Regions from separate parts of the Paenibacillus sp. FSL R7-0340 genome, predicted to be linked through region 3. Evidence: riboswitches for the same ligand, from Rfam matches in the RefSeq annotation. Region 3 holds a riboswitch; each other region holds the start of a gene.
What was found. A riboswitch is a leader RNA that binds a small molecule or an ion and turns the genes downstream of it on or off. The one in region 3 is predicted to bind cobalamin.
Positions count from the first base shown of each region.

Region 1: it holds a riboswitch for cobalamin, as region 3 does, so the genes downstream of both, MKX59_RS01365 (ABC transporter substrate-binding protein) here and metE (5-methyltetrahydropteroyltriglutamate--homocysteine S-methyltransferase) in region 3, are expected to answer to the same signal.
Region 2: it holds a riboswitch for cobalamin, as region 3 does, so the genes downstream of both, MKX59_RS20965 (ABC transporter substrate-binding protein) here and metE (5-methyltetrahydropteroyltriglutamate--homocysteine S-methyltransferase) in region 3, are expected to answer to the same signal.

Region 1 covers NZ_JBBOBY010000001.1:301,620-306,078, forward strand. The annotation lists gene MKX59_RS01355 (hypothetical protein) at 194-877, opposite strand; gene MKX59_RS01360 (hypothetical protein) at 1,422-1,736, opposite strand; cobalamin riboswitch at 2,093-2,296, shown strand; gene MKX59_RS01365 (ABC transporter substrate-binding protein) at 2,514-4,094, shown strand; gene nikB (nickel ABC transporter permease) at 4,110-4,459, shown strand, end outside.
Region 2 covers NZ_JBBOBY010000001.1:4,690,027-4,694,485, forward strand. The annotation lists gene MKX59_RS20955 (ABC transporter ATP-binding protein) at 1-267, opposite strand, end outside; gene MKX59_RS20960 (FecCD family ABC transporter permease) at 264-1,310, opposite strand; gene MKX59_RS20965 (ABC transporter substrate-binding protein) at 1,307-2,314, opposite strand; cobalamin riboswitch at 2,523-2,716, opposite strand; gene MKX59_RS20970 (histidine phosphatase family protein) at 2,839-3,597, opposite strand; gene cbiB (adenosylcobinamide-phosphate synthase CbiB) at 3,636-4,459, opposite strand, start outside.
Region 3 covers NZ_JBBOBY010000001.1:517,477-521,935, forward strand. The annotation lists gene MKX59_RS02305 (DUF6985 domain-containing protein) at 56-589, shown strand; gene metE (5-methyltetrahydropteroyltriglutamate--homocysteine S-methyltransferase) at 677-2,995, opposite strand; cobalamin riboswitch at 3,156-3,351, opposite strand; gene nrdG (anaerobic ribonucleoside-triphosphate reductase activating protein) at 3,528-4,025, opposite strand; gene MKX59_RS02320 (anaerobic ribonucleoside triphosphate reductase) at 4,022-4,459, opposite strand, start outside.

The sequences.
Region 1 (4,459 bases), 220 kb from region 3:
TTCGACATTCTTTCGTGTAACCCTGTCTAGGTATGATATAAAGTCCTTTGAACGCAATAGATCGTTCGGACGCCACAGCTCCAGTCCAAAGTAACTGAGTAGACTCGCGAGAGTCCCGCTACTTTCCGCTATAAAAAAAGAAGCCGTGTTGGTTGCAACGGCCTCTCTTTTTATTTCAATTTATTTGATATGATTAGTGCTTTTCTACTCTGAAAGCAATTCCCACAGGCTTGTCTACTCTCACATAACCTATGAAAGGATCACCTATGAATGGAGCTGGCCAATACATTCCTAATCTATGTTTTTCATATCGTGGAAAAGCACTAATAACCCATCTTTCTCCTTTAGGAACATTGATTGAATATTCATCATCTAGGCCAATATCAGCTTCTATACCAAAACCCAATGTGCCTTCTATAGCTTTAACACCACCTGTTATTGCTCCTTCCGCTTTCACTTTAATATTAGTTTTCACTGTAATTTTTGCAGCAGCAGGCCCAGTATATGTACTTACACGAATTGCATTGTTTGTATCAACCCAATAACCTAGATTTTCATGGGTTTTAACAATAGGAGTCACCCCAATGGATTGGGTACTAATTCTATCATTATTACCTTTTTCTTGATTTAAATTGTCGTAATTGACATAATAGTAATAAACATCATCGTTAACACTACTAGGATCGATATATTTGTAGACTTGTCCTTCCTTGGCCTTTATTTCATCTGTCGGTTCCCATTTTCCGGCTTCTGATTGTATCGTCGATGACAATGGATTCGGCGCATCATTTGCAGAAGCAATGGCTCCATATGGTAATAATATTGCTGTCAATGCTGCAATTATTGCTGTTTTAGTCATGACTTTGAATGGTTTCATAGTATTAAAATTCTCCTCTTCGAAAAATATTATTGGGGGCTAAGAAATGAGTAAATTTGAAAAAAATCTGTTTAAGTATTTGTCTTACGGTTTTTTGGTAGGAATATATTATTCCTTTATTCAAGGACCAACGACGACAACTTCTTCGCTTAACGGCTCATTGCAACTTTACACAGTGTCCGCATCTACTTTTATTTTCAGAACATTATCAACCTCATTTTTACTAAGTCTCCTCTCTGGAGTCGTGTATACAATTGTTTTTTTATCCATAAGAAGGAATAAGTAAATATTACCTGTAAATTTTATGTTTGTAAATAATTTTATTTAATGGATAAAATTTAAAATGAGATAGAAGAGAGCCGTATTGATCGCAACGGTCCTTTTATTAACTGACGGTTTAATAGCAAGTGCCTCCCCGTTTGGTTGTTCGTACAAAACTCTTTAGCTCCACAACTTTTCGAGCGTAAAAGCAAGCCGTCGCTTCGTCCTGGTTTACAGTACGACGCTGTGAACGACCTGCAAGATCCCTCGCTTCGCTCACTTACTAGCTAAAAAATAACTTGACTGCTAGGCACCTAAACGGCACGCTGACATGGCTTGTCAGGAAATGGTCAGTTAACAAATTAAGCCCCCGGCTAATCACCGGAGGCTTTTCAAACTCATTCTCTAAATCACTAAGGAATGTTTTACGGGTAAATTCTCTAATAGTTAAATTTGTCTCAAAGGCTGTCTGAGAAGAATCAACAATATAGTTCTTTTGTTTGGTAGCTGCCCCCAATGCTGTTATCCTTATAATAGAAATTCCACAAGGTTTGCTCACTAAATTTCCGATCAACTCTTTGGTTTTGTCGCTTTTCAAATTTTTTTCTTCCTCAATTTTTTGGAGAAGGAATAACCAACTGCTTTTTCAGGCCTTTGGAATAATGTATCTTTTTTAATAGCTTGTACAAATTGATCTGCAATCTCGCTGCTAAATTTTCGTTCTTTTAGATTCATTAAGTAGTCTGGTACAGTTTTCGGGACATCATGAGGGAGACGGAATGCCCGTCATTTCGTGCACGCAATGAATAGACATCACCTTCATTCTCGCCACATCGTTCAAATTTAAATTATTGTGCAGCATTTATTGACAAGCCTGTGACAACAAAATAAGATCGTAATGGAAAGAAATAAAGGAAGAAAACAGGTGTGAGCCGGACGACTCTATGTACGAGGTTTTGTTGAGACCATGTAGATGGTTGTTGAGCGTGTTCACTTAAAAGGGAAGTTCGGTAGATTCCGACACGGACCCGCCACTGTATACAGGCATCAGCAGGATACTGCTGGAGCTTTCAGAACAGCCACTGGAACTGTGAAGAACCGGGAAGGCCTGAAAGATGCGCCTGGAGTCAGGAGACCTGCCTGTTTTGACATCACTGTCAGACCCACGGGATGCTGGGGAGGTGGTTAGGCGTGCTGCATACGGAATGTCTGAAACCGATCCGATCCCTTCTATGTTTTTGGAGTTGGCTTCGAGGTGAGTTTTGACATTTTATAATGAAAGCATTTCTGACTGCTGATCAAGTGGTCCGGAATGCTTTTTTCGCGTTTTGCGTTAGGTTTATATGATTTTACAAGATAGAGGGGGATTCATTGAATGATTAGCAATCGTAGCAGGCGTTCATGGTTGATATGTACAGGGGTGATGCTGCTGCTGGCAGTTATGGCTCTTTCGGGATGTGCCAGCAATAAGACGTCGGATAGCTCCGGCAAGGGTGAAAACGCGTCAGCACAACAAACAGCGACAGATAAAAAGCTGGTAATGGCGTATACATGGAAACCGTCAGGCGTTGACCCGCACGGAGATAATAGCTGGGATGTGATGCGATCCGGTGCAGGTGAGACACTGGTACGTTTGAATGAAAAGCTGGAGCCTGTGGCTTGGCTGGCAAAGGAGTGGAAGCAGGATAGTCCTACAGTTTGGACGTTCAGCTTGCAGGATAAAGTCACTTTTCATGATGGAAAGAGTATGGATGCAGCAGGTGTAAAAGCGTCTTTGCTGCGCTCTATCGAGAAAAGCCATCTGGCGAAGGATTTACTGAATGTGAAGTCCATTGATGTAAGCGGCCCGCTGGCTTTGAAAATCACGACAAACCAGCCGAACGCGGCGCTGGTGTCCAATCTAGCTGATCCATCGACGATTGTACTGGATGTGGCATCGATGAAAGATGAGCAGAGCTACCCAGCGATGACAGGCGCCTTTAAAATCAAAGCATTCAACAAGGACCAATCCTTGGTCGTAGAGCGTTATGACGGATATTGGGGCGAGAAGGCACGACTGGCTGAAGCGACGATGAAGTTCATTACGGATGGGAATTCGCGCCTGATGGCGCTGCAATCCGGCGAGGTGGACGTGGCGACGGATATTCCGGTTGATAACGCAGAGGTACTGAAAAAGAACGACAAGCTACAAGTGCTGTCGGCTCCCTCCTTGCGCACCCATATGATCGTGTACAATATGGAATCGCCAGTATTCAAGGATGCGGCGAACCGTAAGGTGGTGGACAGCCTGATTCCACGCACATCGATTGTGAGCGCCGTCATGAGGGGCTTCGGTACGGAAGCAAGCAGTCCGTTCCCGAGCATTCTTCCCTTCGGTAAAGTTGAGCGTAAAGCGCTGAACGGAACGGCAGAGCAGCTGTTGACGAAGGATGGCTGGCAGAAAGACGCCCAAGGGACATGGACTAAGCAAGGCAAGCCGTTCGAGGTTACACTGCTGACTTTCCCTCAGCGTCCAGAGCTCTCCGTTATGGCTGAGGTCATCCAAAGCCAATTGCTGAAAGAGGGAATCCAGGTCAAGATTCGCAAGGTGGAAAATATCGACGAGGCGTTGACCAAAAACGATTGGGATTTTGCAATGTACAGCATGCTTACTGCTCATACAGGAGAGCCGCAATATTTTATGGACATGTTTTATTCTTCGAAAAGCGAAGCCAATGTAAGCCGGTATAGTTCCAAACCGCTAGAGAGTATTCTTAACAGCTTGAAGCTGGCGAAGGATACAGCGCAGCGTAATGCTGTGACACTACAAGCGCTGGATATCATCAATGCGGATTTGCCACAGTCGTTCATTGTGCATCCTGATAATGTGTTTGGTGTGAAAAAAGGGGTGGAGGGTTTTACACCCCATCCGATCGAGTATTACTACATTACAGCGCAATCTGATATTACGGAATAACGAGCTGCGTATCCTATGATTCGTTTTATACTGGAACGTGTGGCGCAGCTGCTCATCATTGTATTCGTTGTATCCACGCTGACTTTTGTACTGATGCGGCTCGCTCCTGGTGACCCTGCTACTATTTTGCTCACCGCGCATAATGTCCCTGCCTCTGAGGAGGCGTTGACGACGCTACGGCAGGAACTGGGCTTAAACGAGCCGCTTCATATTCAATATGTGAACTGGCTGCGAGATGTGTTCACGGGGCATTGGGGCACCTCGTATGTATCCAAGGAATCCGTGCTAGCCGAACTATGGAACAGACTGCCTGCTACTGTGGAGCTAGCTGCTGCGGGCTTTGCCGTCATGACGGTGCTTACGCT
Region 2 (4,459 bases), 4.2 Mb from region 3:
GAGTCGGGAAAGCTCTTTTCTGCTGTAGCTACCGACCTTTTTGCCATAGATATGAACGTTTCCCGAAGTTGGCTGATCTACACCGGAAAGCAAATGCAGCAAGGTGGATTTTCCACTGCCGTTCGGACCAATAATCCCCCACCAAGTTCCTTCGTCGACGCTCCAGCTTATATTCTTTAACGCATGGAACTCTCCATAGGCACGTGTTAGACCCGCTACCTCTAACGCCCGATCATGTACCTTCTGTGATTCACTTTGTTCTGTCACAGCATTTCCCCCCTGCGCAGCTTCTTGTTCCGGTACAGGAGATATGCGAAGAACGGTGCCCCAACAAAGGCCGTCATCACGCCCAGAGGAATTTCCGTGGGGGCTAACAACGTGCGAGCCGCCGTATCTGCCCAAGCCATAAAAATAGCTCCACCGAGCGCAGATAATGGAACAATCATCCGGTAATCAGGCCCTGTCACCAGACGAATGATATGCGGTACAACGAGTCCCACAAAGCCAATCACTCCACATACCGAGACAGCGGCTGCTGTCAGCAGCGTGGAAATGATCAGAACAGATAGCTTCGTCGCATCTACATGAACTCCCATGTGAGCCGCCTGACGTTCACCCAAAGCCAAAATATTCAGCACACGTGCCCGGTTCCATAGAAATACCAGTCCTATGACCACATAAGGTAAAAGGATTCCTGTATATGACCAACCGCGCAGGCTAAGACTTCCCATCGTCCAGTACAATATTTCATTGACCGTCTCCTTCGACATGGCTGTCAGAAAGGAAACAACCGCCCCCAGAAAGGATTGCATCACCACACCCGACAAAATGAGACTTTGTGTCGGAATTTTTCCACCTTCCCGTGCCAACGTCAGCACCATCCACAGCGTCAGCATTCCGGTCGTAAATGCCACTAGCGGCAGCGTCCATATGCCAACAAATGAAAATTGAAGGCCCCAATAAATCAGTACTGCCGCTCCTACCGAAGCCCCCGAGGATACCCCCAGTGTATACGGATCAGCCAAAGGATTACGCAGCACACCCTGAAATCCGGCTCCCGCCAGCGCCAGCGCTGCTCCTACCAACATTCCCAGTAACACTCGTGGCAATCTGACCTTCAAAATAATTTGCTCTGAGGATGTATTCCAATCCGGTGTAAACGTATCGCCTAACCATGGAAGGTGGTTAACCAGAATGCCCGTGATCTGGCTGACCGGAAGCTTGGCCGAGCCGATGCCAAGACAGAACAGTAGCGTCAGTAACAGCAGGACAAGACCTGTTCCTCCAAAGCCGATCAGTTTACGGTTCATTTGAAAATTTCAGGATACACGCCCTTGGCCACTTCCTTGAGACCTTCCGTTACGCGTGGACCCGGACGACTAATCAAATTATCATCCACGGCAAATACCCGGTTGTGGCGAACAGCCGATATTTGATCCCATCCACTGCGAGCTTTAATGATTTCGCCGAGCGTTTGACCAGTTTTGTCGTCCTTGACACTTTTGCTGTACAAAATCACGTCAGGGTTCGCAGCAATAATATTTTCCTCACTAATTTGGTACCACCCCTTCTGCGTGGCACCTACATTTTCGCCGCCCGCTAACGTGATCAGCTCGTCCATAAACTCGCCTTTACCAACTGTCCAGCCTGGTGAAAACTCGACGTATACCCGCAGCTTCTGCCCTTTACCGATATTTTTAATTCCTTCTTTCACTTCAGCTACATCTGCTCTCATCTTGTCAGTCACCGCTCTCGCTTCTTTCTGATGATCGGTGATTTTCCCATACAATTCGATGTTAGCCATGACATCTTCAACTGTCTTCGGTTCCGTTTTAAAAATCATAATTCCCATATCGCGCAGCTTGGTCGTAGCCTGTTCACTAAGTGATATCCCTGCAAAAACGACTTCCGGGTTAGCAGCAATGATCGCCTCTTCGTTCGGTTTCATAATACCGCCCACTTTAGGCTTTTTCGTAGCTGCTTCTGGGTAATCAGAGTAGTCGGAGACACCGACAATTTCCTTATCCAGCCCGATGGCGAACAGCGCCTCGGTTTCTGCCGGGGAGACGGAAACGATTTTATCCGGCGCTTTTTTGAATGTAAATTCCTGTCCTGTTGCATCCTTAACTGTGAGTGGGTAAACTGTTTTGCCCGGAGGCTCTTGTGCGGTTACGGTCTGTCCCGGCTGCTGTGAAGAAGTCTGGTTCTCTTTATTTTCAGCATTTTTCCCATTAGCTCCACATGCACTCAGCACAACTGCCAAAATCAGAACCAATAGACCTGTTGTCCAAACCTTTATTTTTTTTCCTGCCATGATTTGCACCCCTTCATAAAAAAATCGTTAAGAGCGTTACTTGAACATCATCAGATATCTTCTAAATCCAGCCTTCTTTTCCTATCAAAAAAACCCCGCATCCTCATATCAGGACACAGGGGTTACGTTAGCGCAGATCGTGCGCAGGCGGCAGCTTCTTTCCGCATGGACAGTCACTGCGAACACGTCATCCTTTCCTCGAAGGATTATGGTGACAGGCGGACGGGCAGGTATCCTGACTTATGGTAAAATGCATGTCCTGAAATTCTTTCATATGCTTAGTAGCACATAAAGCAGGACTAACGGGCATGTTTCCATTTACAGTGGCGGGACCGCGCCGGACTCACACCGACTTCCCTTTTAACAGCGCAGGCAAGGGAAACCATAGTTTCATCACGCTGCGCCGACCTCGTCTGCTGGATATTTGATGTAGTGGTAGTCAAGCCGTTCTTTTACTTGATGATTATAGGTTAAAAAGAGGCGGCTTACAACCCAAACAGCCTCTTTATCCGCTGGTGTCTAACCTAATGAGGAAGCATTTCTGCTATGTAATTGTGCCGTCCTGCCAGCCTCAATTGAATCCTAAATGCTTCTCCCGGCTTCGGATTCAAACTCCAAAAATCATGGCCCGGTATCAGCATGCAAGCTAACTGACGAATTACGCCACCATGCGTAACGACCAAAACAGAGGGTGGCGCAGCAGTCAAATCCATGGGTTGAACTTCCATAGCAACACGCCATTCATACAGAGAGTCAAGAAATTTCCGTAGACGATTCACAAAATCTGCCCAAGACTCTCCTCCAGGAGGGGTTATCCGTTGCGGCTCATCAATCCAAGCGCGATACAACGACACATCCTTGAGCATGTCATACGTTTTTCCATCCCACTCACCAAAATGAAGCTCTCGCAGACGTGGTTCCATCATAGGAGACGTAGTAGATAGGGAACCTCCAGACGTCAATTCTGATTCCGGCACAATGATCTGCAAGGTCTGGCGACATCGCATTAAATCGCTGCAATAGATTCGAGCAAAGGACTGCCCTTGCAATTTTTCTTGCAAAGGCTTTAATTCCTGCTCTGCTCCCGGTAGCAAACCTAAGTCGGAGTGTCCTAGATATCGACGTTCCTTGTTCCATAAGGTTGTGCCGTGACGAACTAACACGAGTTCCATGTCCCAATGCAGATCTTCTTTAGCATCATACGGCACCTTATCCTCCTGTGAGTTCGGACTTTGTGCGTATTCTACTGTCCTTTTTGCTGCTATATCTTGTTTCAAGATCATGTCACTTCCTGCTCGATCATTATTCAGTGTGTCACTCCTCACCGCACCCATCCCAAGGCAAAACAACCTGCGGCTCCTAACAAACACAATCCTACAAACATACTGGACACGGCGAACATCAACTGGATCGTATGCCGTATATCTTTCGACTCTAGCGGTCGTATCCAATCGCCCATGTATGCACGAAAGGAGCGCACGCCATGATACACATTATAGCCTCCAAGACGAATCCCCAGTGCACCGGCAACAGCCGATTCCGGGAAGCCACTGTTCGGGCTTGGGTGCAGACGAGCGTCTCGCTTGACTGTGCGCCAGCTTCTTGCAGCATCTCGCTTGTACATCCACGCCGCTACCACAAGCATTGCCGCTGTCAGGCGTGCCGGAATGTAGTTAGCGACATCATCCAGACGTGCTGAAGCCCAGCCTAAATGCAGATACTTTTCATTTTTGTAGCCAACCATGGAATCGAGCGTATTCACAGCACGATAAGCCAGCGCCAAGGGTGCTCCCCCGATCAAGGCATAAAAAAGCGGGGAAATAATCGCGTCCACGATATTTTCAGCGACCGTTTCGACGGTACCGCGTACAATCTCAGGCTCATCAAGCTGTTGCGTATCTCGCCCAACTATCATGCCCAGCTCCCGCCGTGCCGCAGCCAGGTCATCCGCCTGCAACGCTCGGTATACTGCCATTCCTGCGTCCTTTAGTCCTTTGGAAGCAATCGTGGTCGCAATCAGCACCATTTCTACGCCGACAGACAACCACGGATGAATCCAGGCAAGCAAGTGCAATAGCGCCCAGGCGAGCGTAAAGGAGCCTCCCGCCACAATGAGTGGAAGCAGTATACCCGCACGTTTCAACC
Region 3 (4,459 bases):
TTGTAAAGTATTCAATAGGGTTAAATATTACTTTTTATGAAGAGGTGGGTAAAGGGTGGATTGGAAAAATTGGTATATGGAACTGGAACAGGATGATGAGTCTTGGGATGTATCTGAGGAGATTGTTCTGCGTGGTGTAGTACATCTTAATTTTTGCGGGCAGCCCTCGGAAGTAGAAGTCGAATTTATCGTGGGGGCTGACTCCGAAGAACAGGCACAGACTATAGAAGAACCTACACAGTTGCAAAAAAACACATGGGAGCAGTATATGGAATATTCGTCAGCTATTCATCCTCAAGTGTTGGAGTCCATACACCATCATTATGCTGGCATAGTGGAAAAGTACCGGAATGCTTACAGTATATGGGGAGAGGACCCAGATGAATATGCGCCTTATGTGGAGCGGCCGGAACAATTGCTGGATCGAATACAGCTTGTGTCTATACTGATTTCCGACTCATCGGCAAAGGATGAACTGTATTTGAATTTTAGTTGCTCCTGGGATCAAGAACATGGCTTAGGCGTACATATGAAGCAGATGAAAATGGAGCATATTCAAGGCGTTTATACATTATATGACCTAGAATAAATCCCCCTTCCCGGCTTTTAGCAAAAAGGGCCGGAAAGGGGAATAGGATATGGTGAAATGATGGTGCGATTCGATACGATAAAAAGATTAGTTGGATACAGCCAATGCAGCCCGGGCTGCTTGAGCCGCTTGTACCATTAGTCGCAAGGCGGCGATAGATTCCTCCTTGGTGCGGGTTTTCAGACCACAGTCCGGATTAACCCAGAACAAATCTGATGGCAGTACGCGCAGAGCACGCTGGATCATGCTTAGCATTTCAGATACATCGGGGATGCGCGGACTGTGGATATCGTACACGCCCAGACCGATGCCCTTGTCGTATACCTGATCTTCAAAGCTGACGATCAGTTCTCCGTGACTTCGCGAAGTTTCAATAGATATGACGTCGGCATCCATATCGGAGATGGACTGAATCATATGCTGAAATTCGGAATAGCACATGTGCGTATGGATTTGGGTCGCAGGTTCAACGGTGGCCGTGGTCACAAGGAAGGCTTGAACCGCCCAGTCCAGATAGGCTTGCTGTTGTTCTTTTTTCAGTGGAAGCCCTTCACGAATTGCAGGCTCATCGACCTGAATCATGCCGATGCCCGCTTGTTCCAGTGCCTCTACCTCTGCCCGTAATGCCAGAGCCAACTGTAAAGCAACTTGACTACGAGGAATATCGTTACGTTCAAAAGACCAGTTCAAAATGGTCACAGGGCCTGTAAGCATTCCCTTAACAGGCTTGGAAGTTAACGATTGGGCGAATGCCGTTTCTTCCACGGTCATGGGCTGATCAAAGGAAACGTCTCCGTATATAATCGGCGGTTTGACACAGCGGGAGCCGTAGGACTGCACCCATCCGTTTTGCGTAAAAGCAAAGCCGTTCAGCTTTTCGCCAAAAAATTCAACCATATCGGTCCGCTCAAATTCCCCATGAACAAGCACGTCAATGCCAATGTCCTCTTGAATATCAATCCATTCCTTAATTTGCTGTTGGATGAACGCCCGGTATTGCTCGGCTGACCATTCTCCTTTGCGATAGTGCAGGCGGGCCTTGCGGATCTCGGCGGTTTGCGGGAAGCTACCAATGGTCGTCGTAGGCAGTGGAGGCAACTTCAGCTTATTTTGCTGAATCTCACGACGCTCGGCGAAAGGAACGCTGCGTGACAGAGGCTCTTTTGCCAACAGGTCGGCCAGATCGGCAGCTGTCTGTACGCGTGCCGCTGAACTGTTGAAACGGGCTACCGCATCCGCACTTTGCTCAAGCTTGGCGAGTGCGGAAGGATCGTGTTTGCCAAGTGCAGCCGTCAGGACGGCGATTTCCTCCAGCTTTTCATCGGCAAAGGCCAGCGCTTGCACCAGCTCCTTGTCCAGCTTGTGCTCTGCCTCCAGACTGACTGGCACATGCAGCAGACTGCATGATGGCTGTACGATAAGCTGTGCGGCAGTGGTTTGTTCTGCTAACTGACCCAGCAGGGCAGCCACAGCGTTCAGGTCGCTTCGCCATATATTGCGCCCGTCAATAACCCCAGCGCCCAGCGTTTTTCCTTTAGGGAAGCCATGCTGCAATATATGCTGAAGATTTTCGCCATCATCATACACAAAATCAAGACCCAATCCCTGTACCGGAAGTGCGGACAGACGCTCATAATGGTCCAGGCTGCCAAAGTAGGTTTGCAGCATTATATTCAAGGAGGGCGCAGCTTGAGTCAAAGCTTCATAGACTTCCTGAATAATGTCCAAATCCTCTGCCGGGAATGAGGTGGTTAGGACAGGTTCATCGATTTGGACCCACTGAACGCCTTCTGCCGCTAGTTCAGACAGGATACGGGTGTACAGTGGCAGGAAGCTTCGTACGATGGTGGCCAAATCCTTACGATCATAGCCTTTGGATAAGGTAACGAATGAATAGGGGCCGATGAGGACCGGTTTCCCATCAATGCCTAGTTCTCGTTTTGCTTCACGATAAGCCTGTAAGGGTTTATTTTCAGTGAACACCGGGACTGCGTTTGCCAATTCAGGAACGATGTAGTGATAATTGGTATTCATCCATTTGGTCATTTCACTGGCGGTTGCTCCCTTCTGTCCACGAGCGATCCCAAAATACACGGACAGAGGAACCGGACCTGCGGGACGATGGTTGAACCGTTCGGGTACCAGACCGAACATTACAGATGTATCCAGCATGTGATCGTAATAGGAGAAGTCTCCGACAGGAATGCGATCAATCCCCTTGTCACGCTGCTTGCTCAGATGCTCCAACCGTAATCTTTTCATCTCCGTCTGCAGTTCGCTTTCGTTAATGCTGCCGTTCCAGAAGCGTTCCAGTGCTTTCTTCCATTCCCGGTTTTCGCCGATACGCGGATATCCCAGATTACTGCTAATCAAGCCGGACAATTCAGGCCATTCAATAATGGACATGTACTTTTCCTCCTAGTGGGTAGCTGTTTTATTTTTACGTACCAAAAAAGGCATTCTTCCCCCAGAGTTAAAAATAAGTAGGGGAAAGAATGCCTCCGTGATTAAAAAATCAAAAATACGGCGACTGCTCTTAACACCTCCCTATCTTCCGTAGGTACTTGCGATGTTGTTAAAATAGGCAGGTCTCCTGACTTACGGATCATGACTCTCAGCATTCCTTCCCGGTCTGTGGACCAGTGGATATATGAACAGCTGAAAGTTCCCCGTTTACAGTGGCGGGACCGTGCCGGATTTGCACCGGCTTCCCTTTTAAGCCTGATCTGAATAGAACAGACACCTATCTCCAAGCTATGCGGTTAAGGTATGACGAATAATTATGCACTCGTATACTTGTTCACCATCATAAGTGAAACTTACAGGATGCGCAATAGAAACTCCAATGGAAACAGTTAGCTATATGAAAAAAAGACAAGCCTTACCCATGATGGGGACTTGTCTTAGATATATAGCATCTTGCCGGGTAAACTTCGCGTTAAGCCAATGCAACGGTATAGCCTGCCTGAATACTGGCTTTTACATCTACCAGACGCTGGTTGCGACTGCCCCGGAAGGGAAGGGTCAGGTCTTTTTGCTGTTCTACAAAACGACCATCCACAATCACATCGCACAAAAGTGCTAGCTCCTGTCGCTCCTGATCTGTGAGTAAATCTTCATAGACAAAGCCAGTATAAGCCCACACGGTTCGGTCGGGACAGGCCTCGCGGAAGTCACGCACAAATTGCGAGCATTCTGCTGCTGAGAAAAACGGATCTCCCCCGCAGAGAGTCAGTCCGTCCAACAACGGATTATCCATGATGTCACGAATGACTTCCTGTTGTCGTTGGGGTGTAAATGGCTCACCTGCACGGAAGCTCCACGACGCTGGATTAAAGCATCCGGGACAGGCATGACGGCAACCGCTAATGAACACGACGGTGCGCAGGCCGTATCCTTCGTTCAGAGATTCCGGAATGTAGCCACACAAATTCACTTATGTTTCACCCGGTCTCGAACTTCTGCCTGTTTTGCAGCATTAAAGCGAACGGTATAATCTCCTGTCAGATATCCGGTTACCCGACGTAAGCGCTGAAAGTGTGTGTGCTCCTCATCTGTGCCACATTGGGGGCAGCTTGTCCCGATAATCCCTTCATAACCACATTCCGTACAACGATCCACCGGATGGTTGATGGAGAAGTAGCCAATGTTCTGATGCAGCGCGTACTGAACAATTTTAAGGAACGCATCCGGGTTATTCCGCGCGTTACCATCCAGCTCGATGTATGAAATCGCACCAGCGTTGCAGAGGTTATGGAACGGAGCTTCCAAGCTGATTTTACGAGCAGCCGGGAGCGTATAATACACGGGAATATGAAAAGAATTCGTGTAATATTCTCGATCATTTACCTCGGGAATAATTCCGAAATC